Regions from separate parts of the Mesorhizobium sp. BR-1-1-10 genome, predicted to be linked through region 2. Evidence: predicted binding sites of a transcription regulator. Region 2 holds the regulator's gene; each other region holds the start of a gene.
What was found. Region 2 encodes PhoB, which activates phosphate uptake and scavenging genes when phosphate is short. Its sites were predicted from a motif close to TGTCATNNANCTGTCAT; they were not measured.
Positions count from the first base shown of each region.

Region 1: the regulator PhoB is predicted to act here: its motif matches at 1,950-1,966, upstream of LB555_RS13765 (DUF1045 domain-containing protein).
Region 3: the regulator PhoB is predicted to act here: its motif matches at 2,253-2,269, upstream of phnF (phosphonate metabolism transcriptional regulator PhnF).
Region 4: the regulator PhoB is predicted to act here: its motif matches at 1,903-1,919, upstream of LB555_RS09185 (PhoX family protein).

Region 1 is NZ_JAIUIL010000005.1:467,249-471,611, forward strand. It holds gene phnN (phosphonate metabolism protein/1,5-bisphosphokinase (PRPP-forming) PhnN) at 1-30, opposite strand, end outside; gene LB555_RS13760 (alpha-D-ribose 1-methylphosphonate 5-triphosphate diphosphatase) at 27-1,166, opposite strand; gene LB555_RS13765 (DUF1045 domain-containing protein) at 1,203-1,910, opposite strand; gene iolB (5-deoxy-glucuronate isomerase) at 2,063-2,875, opposite strand; gene LB555_RS13775 (DUF3329 domain-containing protein) at 3,052-3,264, opposite strand; gene iolE (myo-inosose-2 dehydratase) at 3,305-4,222, opposite strand; gene iolD (3D-(3,5/4)-trihydroxycyclohexane-1,2-dione acylhydrolase (decyclizing)) at 4,328-4,363, opposite strand, start outside.
Region 2 is NZ_JAIUIL010000014.1:119,919-124,281, reverse strand. It holds gene xylF (D-xylose ABC transporter substrate-binding protein) at 1-807, opposite strand, end outside; gene LB555_RS26025 (ROK family protein) at 1,072-2,307, shown strand; gene phoB (phosphate regulon transcriptional regulator PhoB) at 2,310-2,999, opposite strand; gene phoU (phosphate signaling complex protein PhoU) at 3,019-3,726, opposite strand; gene pstB (phosphate ABC transporter ATP-binding protein PstB) at 3,752-4,363, opposite strand, start outside.
Region 3 is NZ_JAIUIL010000008.1:45,185-49,547, forward strand. It holds gene LB555_RS18755 (carbon-phosphorus lyase complex subunit PhnI) at 1-1,100, opposite strand, end outside; gene phnH (phosphonate C-P lyase system protein PhnH) at 1,102-1,713, opposite strand; gene phnG (phosphonate C-P lyase system protein PhnG) at 1,713-2,174, opposite strand; gene phnF (phosphonate metabolism transcriptional regulator PhnF) at 2,286-3,035, shown strand; gene LB555_RS18775 (zinc-binding alcohol dehydrogenase family protein) at 3,038-4,054, opposite strand; gene LB555_RS18780 (ABC transporter permease) at 4,119-4,363, opposite strand, start outside.
Region 4 is NZ_JAIUIL010000004.1:78,277-82,639, forward strand. It holds gene LB555_RS09185 (PhoX family protein) at 1-1,853, opposite strand, end outside; gene LB555_RS09190 (hypothetical protein) at 2,117-2,617, shown strand; gene LB555_RS09195 (response regulator) at 2,750-3,412, opposite strand; gene LB555_RS09200 (sensor histidine kinase) at 3,409-4,363, opposite strand, start outside.

The DNA of each region.
Region 1 (4,363 bases), on a different contig from region 2:
TTCGCGCTCGATCGAGGCCGACACCATCATGCCACCCGGCGTCCCTGCCGCCAGACGGTGCGCACGACCGGAACATGATCGTCGACGCGCACGCGCACCAGATCGGCGCGACGGCCCTGCTCGATGACGCCGCGGTCGTCGAGGCCGACGGCCTGCGCCGGGTTCTTTGAAACCATGGCGACGGCCTGCGGCAGCGAAATGCCTTCGACCATGTCGCCGAGGAAGAAGGCCGACTGGATCAGGCTGAAGGGAATGTAGTCGGACGAAAGGATGTCGAGCAGGCCGTCGCTGGCCAAGGTGCGTGCCGAGACATTGCCCGAATGCGAGGCGCCGCGCATGACATTGGGCGCGCCCATAAGCACGCCGAGCCCGGCGGCCTTCGAGGCCCGCGCCGCTTCCTCGGTGGTCGGGAACTCGGCGACCCGCACGCCCTGCTCGATGGCCTCGTCGACATGAGCGGACGTCGCATCGTCATGGCTCGCGAGCACGATGCCGCGCTCCTGGCAGGCGGCGGCGATGAAGACGCGGTTCGGCCCAGAGTTGCGTGCCGATTCGTCCATCCGCTTCTCGCAGAATTTCTGGAAATCGCGATCCGAGAGTTTCAGCTTGCGCTGGTAGTAGTAGGCATAGGTTTCAAGGTTGACGAACTGGCGCTGGCCCGGCGCGTGGTCCATCAGCGACGCCAGCTTGACCCGTTCGTCACCGTCGAAATTGGCGAATGCGTTGAGGCAATCCGGCGCTGAAACCTCGCAGCGAAGATGCAGGAAGTGATCGGCCCGCAGACGATCCCGCGCGACGCTGTCCTCGATCGCATCGGCCAGCTTGCGGATGTCGTCCAATGTCAGGTCGGCGTCCTCGTCCATGCCGACGCGCAAGGCATCGAGCACGGTCGTGATGCCGGCGGTCGCCACCTGCGCGTCATGGGCGAGCACCGCGGCGATCGGGTTCCAGCGCACTTTCGGTCGCGGCGCATAATGGCCCTCGAGATGGTCGGTGTGGAGTTCGACCAGCCCTGGAATGATGAAGTCGCCGCCCATGTCCTCGCCGATCCGGGCAGAACCGGCATCGATGCCGGCGATCAAGCCGTCGCGCAGCACCAGTGAGCCTTCGACGATCTCGTCGGCAAGAACGATGCGGGCGTTGGAAAGAACGGTTTCGGCGGTCATTGCGGGTAGTCCTTGGTTCTTGCAGGCGGGTTTCGTTCAGGCGGTTTTCCGGGCCGGGCGGCGTCCGAGCGCGTGCTGGGAAAGCACCATGAACGGCGCACCGGGCTCGGGTTCAACGAACAATGTCAGCGCGTCCACCAGCACGGGCTGGCGCAACACATCGGCGAACAGGCTGTCGATCGCCGCGCGCAGGCGAGGGCTTTCCTGCGGGCCAGCCCGGCCGGACAGGGTCATGTGGAAGCGGAAGGTCTCGAAGACATAGGGATAGCCCCATTGGCAGAGATTGCGGAACTCGGCCGGCTTCAGCGAATCCGGGCTGCGCCGCTCGATCTCGGCCTCGGACAGCGGCGCGCGAAACCGGTCGAAATCGCGTACCACATTGTCGGCGAAGCGGTTGAGCGGCGGCAGCGGACCATCCGGCACCAGCGCGAAGAAGCTGTCGATCTGGCTGACGACCAGGCGCGGGATCGTGACGACAGGCGTAACCTCCGCAAAATGATCCAGCGCCGCGCGCAGCGAGGTCTCGGTCTCCGTGGCAGCCAGGTGGAAGGGCGCCTTCAGCGTCGCGTGAAAGCCATAGCGGCGCGCCGAGGCGGTGTGGAAGGCCACTTCCGCTGCCGACAGGCCGGCCACGGCCTCAACCGGCCTGGTCGCGGCACCGAACGGATCGCGGCCCAGCCAGTCGGCGGCGATGCGCGCCAGCGGCTCGTCCTGCCTAGGGGTGAAATAGATGGCATAACGCATGGAAAGTCCTCGTCAGAACCGTTGCCATAGGTGATTTCCATGACGGATTGACGAAGCTTTGACGGGTTTTAGAAGGCAAATCGACCCCTGGGGTCCTTAGCCGACGATTTTTCCAAGCTGGACCAATAAGTTCGGCCGGAAACGCGAGACGGTCAGGCCTTCATCAACCATTCGTGCTCGGGCGCATTGTGGAATTTCCACGTCCGCTTCGGTCCGGCCATCACATTGAGATAATAGAGGTCATAGCCGTGGCAGGCGGCACAGGGGTGATAGCCCTTGGGCACCAGCACCACATCGCCGTCCTCGATCGCCATGGCTTCATCCAGCGCGCGATGTCCGCTTTTGTCGGCATCGGTGTAGACGCGCTGGAAGGCAAAGCCCTGCGGCGGGTTGAGGCGATGGTAGTAGGTTTCCTCGAGATAGGATTCGGCAGGCAGATTGTCCTGGTCGTGCTTGTGCGGCGGGTAGCTCGACGTGTGACCGCCGGGCGTGATGACCTCGACGACCAGCAACGAGTCGGCCGGCTGGCCTTCCGGCAGGATGTTGGTGACGTAGCGCGTATTGGTACCCTTGCCGCGCACCTCCTGGCCGAGATCGTTCGGTCCGATGACCCGGACCGGCAGGCCACCGCCAAGACCAGGCGCCGAGCAGACGCCAAGTTCCAGCTCGGTATCGGCCGTTACCGACCAGTCCGATCCCTGCGGCACGTAGACCGACCACGGCTTGCCATCGAAGGGCGACATGCGCTCGCCGAGCAGGCCGAGATCCTTGCCGCCGGCTTTCGCGGTACCCTTGCCGGTCACGAACACCAGGCAGACTTCGTGGTCGTCCGTCTTTCCCGAGGCGCTTTCGCCCGGCTTCAGCCGATGCAGGTCGAAACCGACATAGGTCCAGCCGGCGCTTTTCGGCGTCACATGGGCGACGCGGCCATGGCCCTTGTCGGCCTTGACGAGCAGTTTCGACATTTTGTCTCTCCTATCCTAGCCTTCCAACTTCGTCATCCTGGGGCGGAGCAGGAGCGAAGCTCCGTCGCGAAGACCCTAGGATGACGAAGCGAGGGGCGTTTCGGCCAATCGCCGACGTGTGCGATCCGTTACGCTCGCAGTATCCAATCCACAAAACTGCTCGCGCCATGGACCGCCTATTCCTTCGGATCGGCCGGAGGCTTCGTCTCGTCGGCCGGCTTATAAAGATAAAAAAATTGCCAGGCGCCGTAGCCGGCAAAGCCGAGCGCGATGACGCCCCAGAACGGCGTGCCGGTGGCGAACTCGATGACCGACCAGATGAGGCAGACCGCGACGACGGCGACACGCCGCCACAATGGCCGGAAGAAGGGGTGCTCGGAATCTTTCATCTGGCCAGCCTACAGCAAGCCCGGCCTGGCGAGAACCCGATCAGGCATTCGGAAACCCTTGCGTCTCCACCGTGTAACCGGCTGATGTCATCACCCGCATCAGCTCCTTGTGGCCAACCTGCGCCATCTTCAGCGGCGGGTTCTTCTTCGGGTCCTGCTCGGCCTCGACCACGAACCAGCCTTCATAGCCGTGGTCGGCGAAGCGCTGCACGATGGCGCCGAAATCGAGCGAACCGTCGCCCGGCACGGTGAAGGCGCCGAGCGCCACGGCATCGAGGAAGGACTGCTTCGTACGGTCGAGCTTCTCGATCACGCCCATGCGCACGTCCTTCACATGGACGTGGCTGATGCGCTTGTGGTGGTTGTCGATGGCGCGCAGCACGTCGCCGCCGGCAAAGGCGAGGTGTCCGGCATCGAGCAGCAGTGGGATGCCTTCGCCGGAATGGCGCATGAAGGCATCGAGCTCCGGCTCGGTCTCGACCACAGCCGCCATGTGATGGTGATAGGACAGCGGCATGCCTTGCTCGGCGCACCATTCGCCGAATTCGGTCAGGCGCCGCGCGTAGGCCTTCATCTCGTCGCCAGTGAGCTTCGGCTTGGTGGCGAGCGGCTTGGAACGGTCGCCCTGGATCGAGCGGCCGACCTCGCCATAGACGATGCAGGGCGCGTCGACTGCCTTGAACAGGTCGATCATCGGCTGGATGCGGTCCTTGTTGGCAGCCATCTCCTCATCGACCAGCGTGCCGGAAAACCAGCCGCCGCACAGCGTCACGTCGGCGGCCTTCAGGATCGGCAGCATGATGGCGGGGTCGTTGGGAAAGCGCCGGCCCATCTCCATGCCGGTGAAGCCGGCAGAGCGCGACTGGCGCAGACATTCCTCCAGCGACACGTCATCGCTCAGTTCGGCAAGATCGTCGTTCCACCACGCGATGGGGGACATGCCCAATTTGGCTTTCAAGTCGTCACTCCGGATTAGACAGTTCAATTTTTTGGCGCTAGCGCCGCCCCTCATCCGCCTGCCGGCACCTCTCCCCGTATAGTGACCGGGAGAAGGGAGCTGGCGTCAATCGCCGACGCTCTGCATCCGCCGCTTCTCGTC
Region 2 (4,363 bases):
TTCGCGCGCGTCCTTCCACACCGACACGGTCTGGGTGCCGAGCGCGATGCGGTTGAGCGCGGCGTGGTCGCCGTCCTGGCCGGAGACCGGCACGGTGCCGGCGAGCCCCTGCGCCGTCAGCGCCGCGACGACGCCGCCGGCGGTGCCGTCATTGGCGGCGACCACGGCGTCGACCTTGTTGTCGTTGGCGGTGAGGAACTGTTCCATGTTCTTCTGGGCGTTGGCGGGCAGCCAGCCGTCCGTATAGGCTTCGCCGACATTCTTGATCTTGCCGCTGTCTATGGCCGCCTTCAGCACTTCCATCGAGCCCGAGAACAGGAAGTCGGCATTCGGATCGGCGCCGGAGCCCTTGATGAAGACGTAATTGCCCTCAGGCTTCACCTTGAACACTTCGCGGGCCTGCATGCGGCCAACTTCCTTGTTGTCGAAGGTCAGGTAGAAGACGTCCTTGTTCTCGATCAGGCGGTCATAGCCGACGACCGGAATGCCCTCGTCGAGCGCCTTCTGTACCGCCGGGCCGATGGCCGACGCGTCCTGCGCCAGGATGATCAGCGAATTGGCACCCTGCGAAATCAGGCTCTCGACATCGGTCAGCTGCTTGCCGGGATTGGACTGCGCATCGGCGGAAATGTACTTGTCGCCCGCGGCCTCGATCGCCTTCTTCATGGCCGCCTCGTCGGTCTTCCAGCGCTCCTCCTGGAAGTTGGACCACGACACGCCGATGACCTTGTCCTTTGCCTGCGCGACCGACGCCAGCGTCAGCGACATGGCGACACCCGCCAGAATGGCGACTGTGAATCTCTTCATGATATCCTCCCTGCGCCCGCGTGTGGCGCGACCAAACTGGCCCTAAGGCCGGCACAAAGGCCCTATTTTTTCGAGCCTCGAAAAAACACTGGTCCATCGCCTGAGCACTGTCAACATTGATTCTGACGCATTTTGAGGTGCCAGAAGCCTTTTTTCGAGCCCCGCAATAAATAAATGACAGCCCCAGCCGCTTCTGCCAGTATTCGACCCGTTGCCGGAGGTGTTCGAGGGGGCGTCAAGAACCACGGCGACGGGGAGGGAATGATGTCGGTCGGAATCCGCCACGACGATCTGCGCCGGCGCAACCGCGCAATGGTGATTGGAGCCGTGCGCCGGGGTGGCCAGCCCTCGCGCACCGAGATCGCCGCTACTACCGCCCTCAGCCACTCGACCATATCGGCGATATCAGCCGACCTGATCGGCGAAGGTATCCTGAGCGAAGGCAAGCCGAACGAGGCCGGCTCACTGAAACGCGGCCGGCCGCAGGTGGGCCTTTGTCTCAACCCCGAGGCCGCGGCGGTCATGACCGTGGTGCTGTCGCTGAATTTCCTCTCCGTCGCCCTCATCGACTACGCCGGCCAGGTGATATCGGAGGAGCAGCGCCGGCTGGACACGCTGACCATGTCGCGCGAGGCGCTGATCGGCGAATGCGTGGCCATCGTCCGGCGCCGCCTCGAGGATCCCGACCTCGATGTCGCCAGCATTGCCCGCATCGCGCTGGCGATCCAGGGCATCACAGACACCGAGGCGCGCGCCATGCTGTGGTCGCCGATCACGCCGCAGACGGACATTGCCTTCGCCGATATACTCGAAGCCGAATTCGGCATCCCCGCCACCATGGAGAACGACTGCAACATGATGGCTGTGGCGCTGCGCTGGCGCGACCCCGAGCGCTACCGCGACGACTTCATCGCCATCCTGCTCTCGCACGGCATCGGCATGGGCCTGGTGCTGAAGGGCGAGCTGTTCACCGGCACCCATTCCTCCGGCGGCGAGTTCGGCCACATGATCCATCGCCCGGGCGGCGCGCTCTGCCGCTGCGGGCGGCGCGGCTGCGTCGAGGCCTATGCCGGCAACTATGCCATCTGGCGTAATGCAGGAAAGATGGGTGAGGACGCCAAACCGGTCGACGTCAGCGACGCCGACATGCGCGCATTGGCGGCTACGGCGCGCGAAAGAGACGGACCGGAGCGCGAGGCCTATCGCAAGGCCGGCGAGGCGCTGGGCTATGGCCTTGGCAGCCTGTTCGCGCTGATCGATCCGGCGCCGGTTGCGATGGTCGGCGTCAGCGCCGCCGCCTTCGATCTGATCGAGCCGGCCTTGCGTGAGGCCATCGCCCAGACCGCCGGCGGCCAGCATTCGACGTCGATTTCCTTCGATACAGAGCCGAACGAATTGCCGCTGATCCGCGAGGGCTGCGCCATGCGCGCGCTCACCTTCGTCGACCAGGAGATCTTCGCGCCGGGCGTGCAGGTGAGATCCGGCAAGAACGTGGCCTGATCTCAATCCTCGCGGATTGCGTAGCCCGCGCCACGGATGGTGCGTATCACATCGGGCATGCGGCCATTGTTGACCGCCTTGCGCAGGCGGCCGACATGCACATCCACGGTGCGCTCGTCGATGTAGATCGTCTCGCCCCAGACATTGTCGAGCAACTGGCTGCGCGAGAACACGCGGCCGGGATGGCGCATCATGAATTCGAGCAGCCGGAACTCGGTCGGTCCGAGCCGGATCTCGCTCTTCTTGCGATAGACCCGGTGCGATTCGCGGTCGAGCACGATGTCACCGACCTTGAGCACGCTGGACAGCACTTCCGGCTTGGCGCGGCGCAGCAGCGCCTTGACCCGGGCCATGAATTCCGGCGTCGAGAACGGCTTGACCAGATAGTCGTCGGCGCCGGTCGAGAGGCCGCGCACGCGGTCGCTCTCCTCGCCGCGCGCCGTCAGCATGATGATCGGCAATCGCTCCGTCTCGGGCCGCATGCGCAGGCGCCGACAGAGTTCGATGCCGGAAACCGCCGGCACCATCCAGTCGAGCACCAGGAGGTCGGGCACGTTTTCCTGGAGGCGTATCTCGGCTTCGTCGCCGCGTGTCACCACCTCGACCTGGTAACCCTCGGACTCCAGGTTGTAGCGGAGGAGCACGCCCAGCGGCTCCTCGTCCTCCACCACCATGATGCGTGGCGCGATCATCGATCGATCATCCCTGCCGTCAAGCCGCCGGCACCGACATCGCCGTCTCGTCCTGCTTCGGACGGTTGGCGGGCAGTTGCGTGCCGGTCAGCACATAATACGCATTCTCGGCGATGTTGGTCACATGGTCGCCGATGCGTTCGAGATTCTTGGCGCAGAACAAAAGATGCGTGCAAGCCGTGATGTTGCGGGGATCCTCCATCATGTAGGTCAGGAGTTCGCGGAAGACCGAAGTGTATTTGACGTCGATGCGTTCGTCGTCATTCCTGAGCTTGGCGAGGGCGGCGGCATCGCCCGCCGCATATTCCTCGACGACGCCCTGCACCTGGATCAGTACCAGCTGCGCCATGGAGTCGATGGAATGCGACAGGTCGCGCGGCGTGGCGGTGAGGCCGACCGAGCCGACGCGCTTGGCGATGTTCTTGGCAAGGTCGCCGATGCGTTCGAGATCGCCCGCCATGCGGATCGAGCCGACGACATGACGCAGATCGTCGGCCATCGGCTGGCGCTTGGCGATCAGGGTGATGGCGCGATCATCGAGTTCGCGCTGGCGCGCGTCCATGATGGCGTCGTCGGAGACGACGCGCTGTGCCAGCGCGTTGTCGGAATTCAGCAGCGCCTTGGTGGCGCCGCCGACCATCGTGCCGGCGAGATCCCCCATGTCGCTGATCAGCCTGCTGATCTGTCCGAGATCCTCGTCGAAGGCTGCGACTGTGTGTTCGGCCATGATCCTGGTCCTCGTATGCGTGAGATCAGCCGAAGCGGCCGGTGATATAGTCCTGCGTGCGCTTCTCGCGAGGCGACGTGAAGATTTTCTCGGTTTTGTCGAATTCGACCAGCTCGCCCAGATACATGAAAGCCGTCTGCTTCGACACGCGCGCGGCCTGCTGCATGTTGTGGGTGACGATGACGATCGTGTAGTCGGCCTGCAACTCGTCGATCAATTCCTCGATCTTGGCGGTCGACAATGGGTCGAGCGCCGAGGCCGGCTCGTCGAGCAGGATGACCTCCGGCTTGACCGCCACGGTGCGGGCGATGCAAAGCCGCTGCTGCTGGCCGCCCGACAGGCTGAGGCCGCTGGCGTTGAGCTTGTCCTTGACTTCGTTCCACAGCGCGGCGCGTTTCAACGCCTGCTCGACACGGCCGTCCATCTCGGCCTTGCCGATCTTCTCGTAGAGGCGGACGCCGAAGGCGATGTTCTCATAGATCGACATCGGGAACGGCGTCGGCTTCTGGAACACCATGCCGATCTTGGTGCGCAACAGGTTGAGGTCCTGCGAGCGGTCGAGAACGTTCTGGCCGTCGAGCAGCACCTGACCCTCGGCGGTCTGCTTGGGGTAGAGCTCGTAGATGCGGTTGAAGAC
Region 3 (4,363 bases), on a different contig from region 2:
TCCTTTTTTTCTTCCGCCTTCGCTGGATTCTCGCGTGCTTCGTACTCGGCGCGCATGCGACGTACGAGATCGAGTTCGGCCTGGAAGTCGACGTAGTGCGGCAGCTTCAGGTGCTCGACGAAGCCGGTGGCCTGGACATTGTCGGAGTGCGAGATGACGAACTCCTCGTCCTGGGCGGCGGCGACGATATCCTCGCCGAGCTCGGAGGCGCGCAAGGCGCGGTCGCAGAGCGCCATGGCCATCGCCTTGCGTTCGCTCTGGCCGAAGACGAGGCCGTAGCCGCGGGTGAATTGCGGCGGCGCCTTGGCCGAGCCCTTGAACTGATTGACCATCTGGCATTCGGTGACGCGCACCGTGCCGAGCGGCACGGCGAAGGGCAGTTCGGGAACGTCGAGTTCCAGCTCGACCTCGCCGATGCGGATTTCGCCGACGAAGGGATGGTTGCGGGCATAGCCGCGCTGGGTGGAATAGCCGAGCGCCAGCAGAAAACCCTCGTCGCCGCGCGACAGTGCCTGCAGGCGGATGTCGCGCGCCATCGGGAATTCCAGCGGCTCGCGGGTGATGTCGCCGGGCACATGGTCCTGCGGCATCTGGCCATCGGGCTCGATCAGGCCTTCACGGGCGAGGATCGCCGAGACGCGCGGCATTGCCTGCGCTTCCGTCTCGCGCTGCAAGGGCTCGGCGACATCGGCGCCAGCGGCAAGTTCAGGGTCGAGCAACCGATGCGTGTAGTCGAAGGTCGGACCGAGCAACTGGCCGCCTGGCAGATCCTTGTAGGTCGCCGAGACGCGCCGTTCGACCAGCATGGCGCCGGTGTCGATCGGCTTGCTGTAGCCGAAGCGCGGCAGCGTTGTGCGGTAGGCGCGCACCAGGAAGATCGCCTCGATCATGTCGCCGCGTGCCTGGACGATGGCGAGTGCGGCCAGTTCACGGTCATAGAGCGAGCCTTCGCTCATCACCCTGTCGACGCCGAGCGCCAGCTGTTCGACGATCTGGTCGAGGCGAAGTGCGGGCACCGAGCGGTCGCCGCGCCGGCGATCGGCGAGCAGGCTGTGGGCGTTGGCAATGGCGGCCTCGCCGCCTTTTACCGCGACATACATCTTACACCTCCATCGTCTTGATGCGCGTCGTGCGCGGCAGGCAGGCTATGCCGTCCGATGTGGCGAGGATGATGTCGACGCCGCGCGGAAAGCGCCTGATATTCTGCTTCCACTGCTCGACGAAATGGCGCGGCATCTGTGCCGGCGCGATCGTGGCGCTGGTTTCAATGCCCGGGCCTTCCAGCAAGAGCGGGGTCCCTGAAGTGAGATCGCCGACCTGCAGGATCAGCGTCGTCGATCGGTCGGGATAATCCTGCGTGCCCTGTGAAAAACCGTCGAGCGCCATCATCTCGGCCGGCGTGGCAACAAACGCGAAATGCGCGTCGGCCGGCGTGTTGGCCAGCGGCGCGCCCGTATGGAACCCAAGCCAGGACCCGATCGCGGCGGAGGCATGCAGGGCAGGGTCGAGCCAGAGCGGCGTGTCGTTGTCGCATAGCGCCAGTGCCACGGCGCCCGATGTCGCTGAAAGCGGCGCCGGCGGGCCGGCCAGGGGTGGCAAGGGGTGGACACTGCCCGGCCGCGCCATGGCATCCATGACGGCCCGAAACACGGTCTGAGCGTTGAAGACCGGATCGGCGAAACCGCCCTCGATCGATTGCGCAGCGATATCCATCAATCTTCTCCGCGAACCATGGTGAAGAAATCCACCTTCGTTGCCGCCGTCTCGGCGCGGCGTTTTTCCTGGGCAGCGGCAAGCGCCGACCGCAAAGGCGCGATCAGCCTGGTCTCGACCTCGGTGCGGCGGGCAGGGTCCTGCCAGAGCGCGTCGGCTATTGCTCCCAGCTTCGCCTTCTGCTTGTCGCGGCCAAGCGCGTAGCAATGGCCGACCTGCCCGGATGGCAGCCGGACAGTGGCACGCGTGACGGTCGCCTCGCCGACATTGAAGGGCGCGCCGCCGCCGCCGATGCGGCCACGCACCGTGACCAGGCCCGTCTCGGGACCGCGCAGAAGTTCGGCTTGCGAAGGCAGGCTGGACTCGTTCCAGAGCCGCACGATGTCGTCGCCGCTCGATTGCGCCAGCGTCGCCATGGCGGCCTTGCGCTCGGCCTGGTCGCGGCCTTCCTGTCCTCGCATCGCCAACTTCCTCTCAGCTAAATTTGTCTATTGATATAGACAACTATACAAATTATACATATTACCTAACGCGAGTCCATGACGGGTGCGTGACAGGCCGGGGGGCAAAACATGATCGGGCATGATGTCGCCGACAGCATCGAGCGGCGCAGCGGCGTCTCACTGTGGCGCCAGATCGCCGACAGGATCCTGCAATCCATCGCCGCCGGCGATTTCGCCGAAAACGCCGCGCTGCCGCCCGAAGTCGCGCTGGCCGAGCGCTACGGCGTCAACCGTCACACCGTACGCAGCGCCATATCGGCCCTCGTGCAGGAGGGCGTGCTGCGGGCCGAGCAGGGACGCGGCACCTTCGTCCTGTCACGCAAGCGGCTGTCCTATCCGATTGGCGCGCGGACACGCTTTTCGACTGGCCTGCAGGGGCAGACGTCGGAACGGCACATCGTGCTGCTCGCTTCGTCGGTCGAGCCCGCCAGCCAGCGCGTGGCCGAAGGCCTTGGCCTTGCCAGGGGTGCCGAGGTGATCCGGTTGGAGACACGCGGCGAGGCTGACGGACGGCCAGTGTCGCGCGCCGCTGGATGGTTCGATGCCCGGCGCTTTGCCGGCATCGACAAGGCGATGGCGCAAACCGGTTCTATCACCGCCTCGCTCGCACGTTTCGGTATCGACGATTATCTCAGGCAATCGACCGTGCTCTCGGCGCGCCATGCCGACGCCGCCGATCTCGCCGATCTCGATCTGCAGCCGGGCGCCATCGTGCTGGTCACGGTTGCGGTCAATGTCACACCCGACGGCCAGCCGATCCAGTTTTCGGAGTCGCGTTTTCCGGCCGAGCGGGTGGAGTTGAAGCTGTCGGCGCTGTAGGGCTATCCGATCTCGATCACGGCCTTGATCAGGCCCGACTTTTCATGCGCCCAGCGTGCGAGATCTCCTGGCGTATCGGCCAGCGTGGTGCGGTGGGTGACAAGCTTGGCCAACGGCACGGCACCATTGCGGATCGAGGCCGCGACATGGTCGAAGTCGGCGCGCAACGCATTGCGGCTGCCGATCAATGTCATTTCTCGCTTGTGGAACTCGGGATCGGAAAAAACAATATCGTCCTTGACGACGCTGACCAGCACCAGCGCTCCGCCATGCGCGACGTGGGCAAAGGCCGATTGAACCGATCGCGTGTTGCCGGTGGCGTCGAAGACCACGTCGAAGCCTTCGCCGTCGGTCGCATCACGCACCAGATCGGACACGGGTCCTTGCGAGCCGTCGAGAATCGAAAAGCCGAGTTCACTCGCCGCGAAGACCAGTCTTTCGGTGCTCATATCGAGAAGTGTCACATCCAACCCGGCAATGCGGGCGAAGATGGCGGTGCCGAGCCCGATCGGGCCGGCGCCGATGACCAGGGTGCGGGCGCCAGGCTCGGCCCGGGCGCGCCGGACGGCATGCGCCCCGATGGCCAGGAATTCGACGGCGGCGGTGTCGGCGAGCGACAGGCCGTTGGTGGGATAGAGATTCTTAGCCGGCACCAGGATCTGTTCGCACATCGCGCCGTCGCGGTGCACGCCGAGCACTTCGATCCTGACACAGCAATTGGGCTTGCCGTGCCGGCAGGCGATGCATTTGCCGCAGGAAAGGTAGGGGTTGATGATCACCGGTTCGCCAAGGGCGAGGTCGACGCCTTCGCCCCGCTCGGTCACTGTGCCGGAGACTTCATGGCCCATGATGCGGGGATAGGCGAGGAAAGGGTGCTTACCCTCGAAGATATGGTAGTCGGTGCCGCAGATGCCGACATGACTGACCGCCACCAGGGCCCAGCCGGGAGGCGGGGCGCCGGGAGCCGGGTGGTCTTCGACAACAAGGTCGCCGGGCGAGCGGCAGACGACGGCTTTCATGCTTTGATCCAGTCTGTTCAAGAAATCGCCGGCCCGCGTCAGGCCGGCGATCGATCGGAATGCGTCATTTGCCGCGGCGGCGCAGTCCGTCGAAGTAGACGATGATGATGATCAGCGCGCCGGTGATGATGCGCTGCCAGAACGAGTTGACGTTGAGCAGGTTGGCGCCGTTGTTGATGGTGGCCAGGATGAAGGCGCCAAGCAGCGGCCCGTGCACCGAGCCGACCGCGCCGAACAGCGAGGTGCCGCCGATGACCGAAGAGGCGATCGCCTGCAGTTCCCAGCCCTCGGCCTGGGTCGGGTTGCCGA
Region 4 (4,363 bases), on a different contig from region 2:
GGATGCTGGACGGCGACAAAGGCGGTCTGGTCGTCCGGCGCAAACAGCGGGCCGCACATTTCGGCGCCGATCGGCACGCGGAAGAACAGCTTCGAGGTCGCCCGCGCCGATCCTTCCGTGTCCACCGCCCACAGGCCGTCCGTGCGGCCGGTGGCCTTCGGGCCCTGGCCGTCGGTGGCGACCCACAGGCGCCCGGCCGAATCGACCGCGCAATTGTCGGGCATGCCGAACCAGCCATTGGCCGTCGTCGCGGTGGAGAAGGTGGCACCGACGGCGGCTACCGATGGGTCGCCGCATTTCAGCAGCACTTCCCACTTGCCCTTGGTGGCGGCGAAATCGCCCTCGTCCTCGACGATTTCGATGATGTGGCCGAAGGCGTTTTCGGCACGCGGGTTGGCGGCGTCGACCTGATCGGCCTTGCGCTTGGAATTGTTGGTCAGCATGACATAGACCTTGCCGTTGCTGGCATTGGGCTGGATGTCTTCGGGCCGGTCCATCTTGGTGGCGCCAAGGAGGTCGGCGGCGCGACGTGTCTCGATCAGCACGTCGGCCTGGCCGGCAAAACCGTTTTCCGCCGTCAGCGGCCCTTGGCCGAACACGATCGGCATCCATTCGACCGAGCCGTCCTCCGCGAATTTGGCGACATGCAGCGTGCCGTCGTCGAGCAGATCCTTGTTGGCCGCGCGGTCGCCGGCGTTGAACATGCCCTTGGTGACGAACTTGTAGACATAGTCGAAGCGCTCGTCGTCGCCGAGATAGAAGACCACTCGACCATCCTTGGCGACGATCGATTCGGCGCCCTCATGCTTGAAGCGGCCCATGGCGGTGCGCTTGCGCGGCACCGAGGCCGGGTCGTTGACATCGACCTCGACGATCCAGCCGAAGCGGTTGGGCTCGTTCGGCTCCTTGGCCAGGCTGAAGCGGTCATAGTGCGCGCCCCATTCATAGGCGCCTTCCGGAATGCCGAGGCGCTTGTAGTTGGCGGCCTCCTTGTGGCCCTCCGGCAGCTCGCCGGAGAAATAGCCATGGATGTTCTCCTCGGACATCACATACGTGCCCCAGGGCGTGACCCCGCCGGCGCAATTGTTGATGGTGCCGAACACCTTGACGCCGGACGGGTCGGCATTGGTCTTGACGCGGTCATGGCCGGCAACCGGGCCCGACAGCGCCATCTCGGTGTTGGCGGTGATGCGGCGGTTGAGCTTGCCGTCGCGAATTACCCGCCATTTGCCGCCATCCTTGCGGATCTCGACGATGGTGCCGCCATGGGCGGCCATCTCGACATCGACCTGCTCTTTCGAGAGCGGCGCCACCTCGGCCGACTTCTTGCCGTCCTTCTCGACAATCTTGACGATGCCTGGGAACATCAGATGCGGGTTGGTGTATTCGTGGTTGACCACCAGCAAGCCATGCTCGGCCGAGCCATCGAGCGGGATGTAACCGACATAGTCGTTGTTGTAGCCGAACTGCTTGGCCTGGGCTTGCGCCGACTGCTTCGTCGGGTCGAATTCCGGCGAATCGGCAAACAGCGGATCGCCCCAGCGCAGCAAAACGTCGGCGTCGTAGCCCGGCGCGACGTGGTGCTTATCGTCGATACCGGCCTCCAGCTCGTCGAATTTGAACGCTGAGCCTTCCGCGGCGCGGGCATCGTCGGCGGCGATCATGGCCAGCGGGCTGACGGTGGCGGCGATCGCCGAAACGGCAAGCGAACCCTTGAGGAAGCCACGGCGCGAGAACCGCGCAGCGATGATCTCGCCCATGGTGCGGTTCTCGCTGGGATTGTTGGCCGGGCCTTCGTTTTCCTCGAGCAGGCTGGTGCGGAATCGGGCGTCGGGGGAGCGATGTTCGGTCATGGGAACCTCTGGTGGGTTTTGCCTGGAGCTTCCGGCTTACAGTCGGCTGATCACATTTTCGTGACATGGTATCTCCGCTGCCGCTCGCTCACGAGACCGATTTTTCACGCCTCGCCTGGGACTTTGGTCCAAGCTTGCGCCTGCAAAGGTCCTGGGGGACAAACGCAACGGTCGGAGGTCGCTTCCGGTCACCACGTCTTTCGGCGATGTTGTTGCACTGCAACGTTGGGGTGGGCGCGCCGGCTCAATCGACGGAGATCAGTATGCGTGGATCGATCACGGCCCGTTGTTGCCGTCTGGCTCTCAGATCGGCGGCCGTCCTGGCGCTGACCATCGCTCCCTATGGAATCGTCTTCCATGGCTTCGTGCCTGGACTCGATGCCGCGACCGCACAGGCCGACAAGGGTGGCAACGGCGGTGGCGGTGGGAACGGCGGTGGCGGTGGGAATGGCGGTGGCGGTAACAGCGGTGGCGGTGGCGGCAACAGCGGCAATGGAGGAAACAGCGGCAACGGCAATAGCGGTAACAGCGGCGGCGGGAATAGCGGAAAGGGTAAGGGCCAGGGCAACCAGAGCACAAGCCATGTCAACGCCACGACCGGCGACACGGTCGACGTGGATGGGAACAAGATTACAGTTCAGCACCCGGATGGCTTGACGGAAAAAATCGAGAACGGCCGTTTCAGCATGAAGGATAAGCTCGGCCGCACGATCATCGATCGCCGTGCCACACCGGCCGACGCCAGCCGTCTCAAGGCGCTATGAATTTCGACCCTTTGAATTTCGGCCCTATGAATTTCGCCTTGTGAAGCTGGTCAACAGGCAACGACCAGTTTCACACGTCACCTCCGCCGCCCCCCGGCGGAGGTGACCTCGTTTCGCGGCGTTCCACGATGGCTACGAACGGTCCCTGTCGCGGTCGCGAAACTCGCGCATGATGAGGGCCGCTTCAGTACGATTTCGCACGTTGAGTTTCGACAGCACCCCCGTCATGTGGTGCTTGACGGTCTTCTCCTGCAGCTCCAGGCGTAAGGCGACTTCCTTGTTGCTCAGTCCCTCCGCCACCAGCCGCAGGATTTCGGTCTGCCGGCCGGTGAGTTGCCGCAGCCGGTCCGCCACGCCGTTGGCGGGCTGCAAGGACTGCACGTCGGAAAGCAGCCGGGCCGACAGCATCGGCGAAAGATAGCTTTCGCCGGCCGCCACGTTGCGCAGGATATCGGCAAGCGCACGCGATCCGACGCCTTTGAGGACATAGCCGAGCACCCCGGCGTTCAAGGCCTTGGTCACATCGGCATTCGCCTCTGAAACGGTCAGCATGACGATCTTCTGGGCGGGATGGTCGGCAAGGATGCTGGCAACCGCGGCCAGGCCGCCGCCCGGCATTGAAATGTCGATGAGCAATATGTCGGGCTGCATGGTCGAGGCGATGCGCTCCGCGTCCTGCGCGGTCGCACCTTCGCCGACCATCTCGAAGCCGCCGATCTCCGACAGGCTGCGCGTCACGCCTTCGCGGAACAGCGGATGATCGTCGACAATGGCAATGCGGATGGCGCCGATCATGCTTGCTCCTCGACCGAAAGACGGATCACCAGCTTCGTGCCTTTCGGCCCTGTGAGTGTTTCGAATTGGCCGCCAATGCTTTCAACCCGCTCCCTGAGGCCGGCAAGGCCCAACCCCTCGGCCCGCGCCGGATCGAAGCCCGGTCCGCCGTCCGATACTTCAACGAAAAGCCTACCATTTTTCATGCCTGCACGCACCGCCTGATCCTTGCCCCGTCCGTGGCGGTAGGCATTGTTCAGCCCCTCCTGCACGAAACGATAGATGCTGATCTTCTCAGAAGCGCCGGGCTCCGGCAAATGTCTCGGCATCGTAAGCGTCACCGATGTGCCCGTCCGGCGCTCATGCTCCTCGACGGCCAGCCGCAGCACGTCCGCCGCCGCCGCCGTTTCTATCTGCGGCAGGACCAGGCCGGTGCAGATGCCGCGTATCTCGCGCATCGCATCCTCCAGCGTCTTGCGGATCATGGCGATTTCGGTCGAGCGGCCTTCGCTGCCATGGCCGTCGCCGGTAAACACCGGACTGTCCATGCGCAGCGCGGCCAGCGCCACGAGCTGGGCAGGGCCGTCATGCAGGTCGGCGCCGATCCGGCGCAGATATCTTTCGTTGAGCGCGGTGGCGCGGCGGGACGCCCGCTGCACACGATGCCGCAAGGCGCTGTTCTGCGTCACCAGGCCCTGCAGCTCCGACACCTGGCGGCGCAGCGCCCCGCGCTGGTCGTCGATAATGCGGCTGCCGCGCAGGACGATGCCCGACAGAAGCAGGAATGCCGTCAAGGTGGTGCCGGCCACGACCAGCCAGCTCGACAGCAGGGCGGAAGCCAGGGTAGCCTTGAAATCGCTCGCGACCTCGTAGAATTCGGTGACGGCGACCACTTCGCCGGACCAGGGCTCGCGCACTGGATTGTAGATCTCGAGCAACGGCACACCCGCGGCCCGCTCCTTGTCTTCGTTC